2 linked regions of the Lujinxingia sediminis genome follow. Each later gene encodes a partner of the first gene's protein in a complex. Links are inferred from orthologs where the notes say so. Each region holds a gene or a part of one and is shown in the gene's direction. Other genes may lie near its edges.

What was found. The genes of interacting proteins can lie anywhere in the genome.
Region 2: the proteins of tig (region 1) and rpsG are in contact, whole or in part, in a crystal structure (PDB 3GTY), measured with the Thermotoga maritima proteins. The link is inferred for Lujinxingia sediminis from one-to-one orthologs. Residues at the interface, in WP_004081061.1 of Thermotoga maritima: Glu122, Val124, Val129, Leu130, Tyr133, Glu188, Gly259, Ile262, Tyr263, Glu266, Ser270, Glu273, Gln274, Glu277, Arg308, Gln311, Ile312, Ser315, Tyr316, Glu325, Arg329, Arg336, Leu363, Phe366, Trp367, Arg373, Leu377, Arg381, Leu384, Glu387; in WP_004081843.1 of Thermotoga maritima: Lys34, Lys52, Lys55, Glu59, Arg62, Gln63, Glu66, Asn67, Lys69, Val71, Arg95, Ala109, Lys110, Lys111, Gly112, Arg113, Pro114, Glu117, Glu121, Ile124, Ala125, Tyr127, Asn128, Asn129, Thr130, Gly131, Lys135, Asp139, Arg142, Met143.

Annotation. Positions count from the first base shown.
Region 1 is NZ_SADD01000003.1:175,014-179,545, reverse strand. What follows is about bases 789-3,648. They hold tig (trigger factor), read left to right. Parts: upstream 789-1,401; coding sequence 1,402-2,895; downstream 2,896-3,648. Other genes in these bases: clpP (ATP-dependent Clp endopeptidase proteolytic subunit ClpP), read left to right, coding at 2,945-3,592. Outside these bases: EA187_RS08470 (YqgE/AlgH family protein), read right to left, coding at 1-104; ATP-dependent Clp protease ATP-binding subunit ClpX, read left to right, coding at 3,793-4,532. UniProt on the Bacillus subtilis protein: Involved in protein export. Acts as a chaperone by maintaining the newly synthesized protein in an open conformation. Functions as a peptidyl-prolyl cis-trans isomerase.
Region 2 is NZ_SADD01000013.1:48,340-52,033, forward strand. The notes cover bases 837-3,694. They hold rpsG (30S ribosomal protein S7), read left to right. Parts: upstream 837-1,957; coding sequence 1,958-2,431; downstream 2,432-3,694. Other genes in these bases: EA187_RS16800 (lasso peptide biosynthesis B2 protein), read left to right, coding at 837-1,229; rpsL (30S ribosomal protein S12), read left to right, coding at 1,496-1,867; fusA (elongation factor G), read left to right, coding at 2,676-3,694. Outside these bases: EA187_RS16795 (hypothetical protein), read left to right, coding at 1-753; more of EA187_RS16800, read left to right, coding at 753-836.

The DNA of each region.
Region 1 (4,532 bases):
ATGGCGACGACGGCGCGCTCAAAGGGGGAGCCATCGAGGCGAGGGGAGGCGATCAGAAATCCGGGGGCCGAGGAGCGGGGGGCGGGCTGTGGAGGTTCGGACATAAGCTTTGGCTCTCGACAGAGGTCGCATAGGGGCGAATGGACCGGGGGAGATTCAGGCACGCCACCGGTCGTATGGCACCGGTTGTAGCGGCGTCTCCCCTCAAAGTGTACCAGAAGCCTGCCGCCGGTTCTCTGCGGCAGGCCAACGGCTCTAAACGTAGTGCGCTCAAGGTAAAGTCAACGCCGTGGGGCGGGGTTGTTTGCCGGTGGCGAAAAAAATCGCAGGGAGCTGCGCAGGAAACGCTTGACACATACCTCAACGCTCATTAACTTCCCGGCCTGTTCGACGCATAACCTTTCGAGGTCGGCGTCGGCACGGTGGGTATAGCTCAGTCGGTTAGAGCGCTGGCTTGTGGTGCCAGAGGTCACGGGTTCAAATCCCGTTATCCACCCTCCTCGAAGAACGCCTTATCGCAGTTGCGGTGAGGCGTTTTTTTCGTTGGTCCTTATGTCGCCGTGAGCTCGCGTTGAGAGCACCTCGGGCAGCGTTGCAAAGCATCGCCTTAAGTTTCGCGCCTTGCCCGAGAAGCTCTTGACTTCCCAGCCATCGACGTCGGCTTCGGCTCACGGCGTAGTATTAAGGTGGACGCTTCGCGGGGGAAGTATCCGGGCGATGATGTCGGAGGGGGTGGGGCTCAGTCCAAAAAGGGGAAAAAAACACTTGAACGATAGGGGTGGGGGTGGCATAAGACGCTTCGTTTCGCAGTTTTGGCTGTGAAATCCGCGCCTGTAGCTCAGCTGGATAGAGCGCCGGACTTCGAATCCGTAGGTCGCAGGTTCGAATCCTGCCGGGCGCACTCAACGTCAGGAACGCGCCTGCTCCAGCGCGCGGACCCGTTGGGGCCAGTAGCTCAATCGGTAGAGCAACGGACTCTTAATCCGCAGGTTGAAGGTTCGATTCCTTCCTGGCCCATAAAGAGAGTAAGGCGGCGCGCCGACGTCGCCTGCGATGACGGCCAAAGCCGGGTCGAGGCGTCTGCCCGGCTCGGCTTTTAGCGTTTGTACGACAGGCACCGCACGCGAGAGTGGCGGAATTGGTAGACGCGCTGGATTTAGGTTCCAGTGGGGTATCCCGTGGGGGTTCGAGTCCCCCCTCTCGTATGGAGGATGGCCGCCGGTGAGCCGGTCGGCCATCCGCAGCATCACCGGCGCTCGCAGAAGCGAGTCGCCACCACAAACACCAGGCGTTGTGGTCCCGCATCCCAGGGGGGCAGAGCGCCGATGATCAGGCCGATCCCCATCCCCCCGACCCGGGGCTTTTGCGAGGACGGCAGCACTGCTTAAGGAGAGCAAGCCGATGGCACATCAGGTCGAAGAGACTGGCGAGTTGACGCGTAGCGCGACGATCACGGTAGAGGCGGAAGAGTACAATCGTCAGGTCAATAAGGCCCTGCGTCAGCTCTCGAATCGCGTCAAAATTTCGGGCTTCCGCAAAGGCAAGATCCCGCTCTCGGTGATGAAGCAGCGCTACGGGCAGGCGGTGATGCGCGATGTGATCGAAGATCTCGTCAGCGACAATGTCAACAAGATGCTCAAAGAGACCGAGAACGTCCTGCATGTGGGCGTGCCCCAGGTCACCGATATTCCCATGGAGGAAAGCGGTGAGCTGAAGTTCACGGTGGATTATGAGCTGCGCCCCGAGATCGATCCGATCGGCTACATGGGTGTGAAGGTCGAGAAGCCCAAAGCTGAGATCGCCAACGAAGCGGTCGACGCCGAGCTTGAGAACCTGCGCCAGAACAACTCGAAGCTCGAGCCGGTGGTCACCCGCGAGGTCATTGAGACCGGTGATATCGTCACCGTCAACTTCGAAGCGGTGGGCGAGCATCCCGAGCTTAAAGATATGCGCTCGAGCGGCGTGCAGGTGGAGATCGGCTCGGGGCAGACCCTTCCGGGCATCGAAGATGCGCTCACCGGCCAGGGCTTTGACGCGGTGGTCGACTCGGAGATCGACGCTCAGGAGGACTTCCCGGTCGAAGAGCTGCGTGGCCAGAAGTTGCCGATCCGCCTGACCGTGACCAAGGTCGAGCGTAAGGTGCTCCCGGAGCTCGATGATGAGTTCGCCAAGACCACCGGCCAGGGCGAGACGCTTCTGGAGGTGCGCTCGGCGATCCGCACTCGCCTCGAAGAGCAGCGTCAGAAAGAGGCCGAGCAGCTGGCGATCAACGCGATGATGACGACGCTTCTCGAGCAGAACAGCTTCGAGCTTCCGCCGAGCTTCCTCGACGAGCAGGTCACCCAGGCAGCGCGCCAGCGTCTGCAGATGTTCGCCCAGCAGGGCATCGACCCGGCGCAGTTTGGTCTGAGCGTGGAGGCGATCGCCGCGAGCATTCGCGAGGACGTTGTCGAGCAGATCAAGCGTGAGTTCTTGCTCATGGAGATCGCCCGAAAAGAGAACCTCAAGGTCGAAGAAGAGGATCTCTCCGCTTACTTTGAGCGTCGCGGTGCCGAGGTTGGAGCCAACGCGCAGCAGTATCGGGCCTTCGTGATGCAGAATCAGGATCGCTTCCGCCAGGCTCAGGCCTCCGCGCTGCTCGAGAAGGTCCGCGCGAAGTTGTTGGCTGACGCCGAGATCGTGGATGTGGAGTGGCCCACCGAAGAGGCTGAAGAAGCTGAGGCGGCACCGGCCGAAGAGGCCGAAGCCAAGCCCAAGAAGAAAGCTTCGAGCAAGAAGAAGAGCGCCAAGAAGGACGATGAGGGCACGGAAGAGGCTGAGGCCAAGCCCAAGAAGAAAGCCTCGAGCAAGAAGAAGAGCGCCAAGAAAGACGACGACGCTGAAGCCTCCGAATAAGCCCTACGAATGCGCGGAGCCGAGTGTCGGTTGAGCAGTCGAATGATGTGTGCGTCGAAACGTTAAGCAACACCACGAGGAGCGAGCCATGGCCTTTATCCCCAACGTCGTCGAACAAACCCACCGCGGAGAGCGCGGCTGGGACATCTTTAGTCGACTGCTCAAAGACCGGATTATCTTTCTGGGTACTCAGGTCAACGATCAGATCGCCAACTCCATCATCGCCCAGCTCCTCTTTCTGGAGAGCGACGATCCCGAGAAAGAGATCTCGCTCTACATTAACTCCCCGGGCGGGAGTGTGACGGCGGGGTTGGCGATCTATGATACGATGCAGTACGTCAAAGCGCCGGTGACCACGATCTGTCTGGGGCAGGCCGCCTCGATGGGAGCGGTGCTGCTGGCGGCCGGTGAGCCGGGGCGGCGCTTTAGCCTGCCCAATTCGCGGATCTTGATTCACCAGCCCCTGATGGGGGGCTTAAGTGGTCAGGCCACCGATATCGACATCCAGGCCCGTGAGATTCTGAAGTTGCGTGAGACGCTCAACGGCATCCTGGCTCGCCACACCGGCCAGAGCCTGGAGAGCATTGAGCGGGACACCGATCGCGACTTCTTCATGAGCGCCGAAGACGCCCGGGAGTACGGGCTTGTCGATGAGGTGATCAGCCCGCGGGCCAAGCAGGATCAGCCCGAGAAGTAAGGCGGCGCCGTCTGCGGTAGCTGGCTGAAGTTGAAGTTGGCACGGCGCGCTCGCTAGGATGCGTGATGTGCCCCGGTGGGTTTCGGGGAATGCCTCCCTGAAACCCACCGTTTTTCGAGGGTAGAAGCGGCCCGAGCGTGAAGGCACAAGGTCTTCACGGGAAGAGGGCGCAGCATGACCAGTGACACCAGGATATCTCTATGGCGAAGAAAGGCAGCGGCGGTCACGCCAATTTGTGCTGTTCGTTCTGCGGGAAGAGTCAGCGGGACGTGCAGAAGCTGATTGCCGGACCCACCGTCTACATCTGCGATGAGTGCATCGGGCTCTGCGGCGACATCATCGACCAGGAGGTCGAGCGAGAAAGCCGCACAAGTGGCATTGCCAACGTGCCCAAGCCCATCGAGATCAAGGAGATCCTCGATCAGTATGTGATCGGTCAGGAGAAGGCCAAGCGCAACCTGGCGGTGGCCGTGCACAACCACTACAAGCGCATCGACAGCGTGGTGGATAGCGACGGGGTGGAACTGCAGAAGTCGAATATTCTGCTGATCGGCCCCACCGGCAGCGGTAAGACGCTGCTGGCGCAGACGCTCGCTCGCATTCTCGATGTGCCCTTTACCATCGCCGACGCCACCAGCCTCACCGAGGCCGGCTATGTGGGCGAAGATGTGGAGAACATCATCGTCAACCTGCTCCAGGCTGCCGATGGCGACGTGGAGAAGGCCAGCCGCGGGATCATCTACATCGATGAGATCGACAAGATCTCGCGTAAGGGCGAGAACCCCTCGATCACGCGCGACGTCTCGGGTGAAGGTGTGCAGCAGGCGCTGCTGAAGATCATTGAGGGCACGGTGGCCTCGGTGCCTCCCAAGGGTGGACGTAAGCATCCGCAGCAGGACTTTTTGCAGATCGACACCACCAACATTCTTTTCATCTGCGG
Region 2 (3,694 bases), on another replicon or contig:
AAAAGCGGCGAAGGGCAGGGCGCCATCGCCTATGCAGGCTGGCGCTTTTCTTTCGATCTTCCTGACCGGCATATCGCCTACGAGCCCCCCGAGAGCTCCGACTGGGCGCTCGACACCTTGTTGGAACGCATCGTTCTCCCCATCGCTCTGCTCACCACCGATCGTCCCCTGGTGGCCCTCCACGGAAGCGCGCTGCGATGTCCCGGCGGGGACACGATTGCCATCATCGGCGACTCCGGCGCCGGCAAAAGCACCACCGCGCTCGGCCTGGTACGCCGAGGCGCTACCTTGCTTGCCGACGACCTGGTTCTCATCGATGTGGAGCGCCGCCTTCTTCTTGCCGGTGCCTCCTCACTCCGACTGGCCCTTCCGCACAGCGCCATCCCCGAGGCCCGCGTCAGCCTCCCGACACCGTCTCCCGATCCCAAGCGCATCTTTGTGCTCCCCGAAGCCCAGGCTTCAGGCCGCGAGCTACCCCTGACACATATCTTCAGCCTGGGCGGCGAGCCTGAGTCCGAGCGTGACTTCGAGTTAAGCCAGGCCCGGGGGGGTCGGGCCGCTGCGCTTCTCCTCTCCCAGTGCTTCGCCTTCTCGCAGAGCGCCCCGGAGGATGGCGAGGCGCGTTTTCGTCGCGCGATGCGCCTGTTGCGCACCACGCCGCTGACGCGCATTGAGTTTCGCCGGGGCGAAAGCTCGCTGGCCCAGATCGACGCCATCCAACGGGCGCTGGCCGCCAACGCCGAGGCACCCTGATGCCTCAACATCCGCTTGTTCAGCTGGGTGTTCGCTACGGCGAAGCCCTTGTCGTGATCACTGCCGCGCACCTCCTGATTAAAACCACCGGCTGGGATCGCGCCCGCCGCATCAGCGATCGCCTCCTCCCCCGACACATCGATGGGAACGTCTCAACGGGCGATCATCGCCGACTTGCCGGCGAGATCGAACGAAGCGTCCTGCGCATAAGTCGCTTTATCCCGGGGGCACGCTGCGCCCCGCGTGCTCTGGCCGCCCGGCATATGCTGGCCAGACGCGGTATCACCTCGCGTCTGGTCGTGGGGCTGCGCCTTGCGCCTCGCCCCGAAGGCCACGCCTGGTTGGAGATCGGCTCATCTTCTGACCCACTGCGCCTCTTTGCCCGCGATCCTTCCGCCTACACCCCCCTGGACGCTCTCTGCCAGACGAGGGCCGTATCGCCCCGATCCCCAGCGCCCACGCCGTCTTCTGCATAGCCAGGTCCGATGTCCACGATCCTCGAACATAACCTGAGAACGATCCACGCTTGACATCGCAACCCGCCTTTCTATAATCCGCCGTCCGAAGCCCCCCGGTCTGGCCTTTGTCATGCCCGGCCACATGCTCCTCGGTGGCTTCCGCAAACGAAATTCGCCGCTCTAAGTTGCCCGTCATCATCTGATGGGGTAAGCAGCCCCACAGACGGTGATGTCTCCGATATGGTGCAACGCGCCTCTCCAAGGTGCGACAAACAGGTACATGTATGCCCACGATTAACCAACTGGTTCGCAAAGGTCGCAAAAAGATTGTCTCCAAGACGACGGCGCCGGCTCTGAAGAGCTGCCCGCAGAAGCGTGGTGTTTGCACCCGCGTCTACACCACGACCCCCAAGAAGCCGAACTCCGCGCTTCGTAAGGTCGCTCGTGTTCGCCTGACCAACGGGATGGAAGTTACCAGCTACATTCCCGGTGAGGGACACAACCTCCAGGAGCACAGCGTCGTGCTCATCCGCGGCGGTCGTGTCAAAGACTTGCCCGGTGTGCGCTACCACATCGTTCGCGGCACCCTCGACGCCGTCGGCGTCCAGTCCCGCCGTCAGGGCCGCAGCAAGTACGGCACCAAGAAGCCGCGCTAAAACGCCCCGGATTTCTCGCGAGATTTTGCCCGGTGGCTCGCTTTGGCGACCTGTGTCGGGCCTTCGCACCTACGAATTGAGAGCTCAGTCATGCCAAGAAGAAGAGTGGTCCAGAAGCGCCCGATCCTCCCGGATCCCAAGTTTAACGACAAGCTGATCACCCAGTTTGTCAACGTCATGATGCGCGACGGCAAGAAGTCCACCGCCGAACGCATTATGTACGATACCCTCGACGTCATCGAGTCGAAGACCGGCGGCGAAGATCCCCTTCGCGTCTTCAAGCGCAGCATCGACAACTTGCGTCCGATGGTCGAAGTTCGCTCGCGCCGCGTCGGTGGTTCCACCTACCAGGTGCCCGTCGAAGTCCGCCCGGAGCGCCGCACCGCCCTGGCCATTCGCTGGCTGATCCAGGCCGCGCGTGCCCGCAACGAAAAGACGATGGTCGACAAGCTCACCAACGAGATTCTCGACGCGTCGAACAACCGCGGCACCGCCGTGCGCAACAAAGAGAACGTGCACCGTATGGCCGAGGCCAACCGCGCGTTCGCGCACTACCGCTGGTAACACTCGCGCCGGGCTCCCCCGACGCGCACATGTTCCATCAGGCGCATCGGACGGTGCCCTCCGAAGACCCGGTGAGGTCCTTATCGCTCCCTTCCGAGACGATAAGGCCTGACCGGGTCTTCGCGTTTAGCTTTCCTTCGGGCGGGAATGCCCCACCTTTCCGACCCAACCCATCTGCTCTCGCTACCCCCCAGACCGGGGAGACAGCGATCCCAACTGCGACCTTCACACAGGCAGGGTGACCGTGGCACGAAGTCTATCTCTCGAAATGACCCGCAACATCGGCATCATGGCGCATATCGACGCCGGTAAGACCACGACCACCGAGCGCATCCTCTTTTACACAGGGAAGTCGCATAAGATGGGCGAGGTCCATGACGGCGCCGCCGAAATGGACTGGATGGAGCAGGAGCGCGAGCGCGGCATTACGATCACCAGCGCAGCCACCACCTGTTACTGGACGACCAACGACGTTAAACACCGGATCAACATCATCGACACCCCCGGCCACGTCGACTTCACCATGGAAGTCGAACGCTCCCTGCGTGTGCTCGACGGTGCGATCGCCGTCTTCTGCGGTGTAAGTGGCGTCGAGCCCCAGTCCGAAACGGTCTGGCGCCAGGCCGATCGCTACCAGGTCCCCCGTATCGCCTTCGTGAATAAACTCGACCGTGTCGGTGCCGACCTCGATCGTGTCGTGCAGATGATGGTCGATCGCCTCAAAGCTCGCCCTGTGCGCATGCAGCTCGCCATCGGCGCCGAAGACGGCTTCCGCGGCGTCATCGATCTGGTGACCATGAGCGCCATCGTCTGGCAGGATGAGTCGCTCGGAGCGGAGTACGACCTCCTGGAGATCCCCGAAGAGCTCAAAGACGAGGCGCAACTTGCACGCGAGGAACTTCTCGAGATCTGCGCGGAACTCGACGAAGACCTCATGGACAAGTACCTCGAAGGCGAAACCCTCACCGAAGATGAGATCCGTCGCGCGGTGCGAAAGGGCACCCTCGCGCTGGAGATTGTGCCGGTTTTCTGCGGATCGGCGTACAAAAACAAAGGTGTTCAGCCTCTGCTCGACGCCGTGATCCGATACCTCCCGGCACCGGTCGATGTCCCGGCGATCGATGGTGTCACCCCTGAAGCCTACAAGCGCGTGACAGAAGGGCAGGGAGAGCCGGGTGATGCGGACATCGTGCGTCGCAAGGCCTCCGACGATGAGCCCTTCAGCGCCCTGGCGTTCAAGATCATGAGTGACCCCTATGTCGG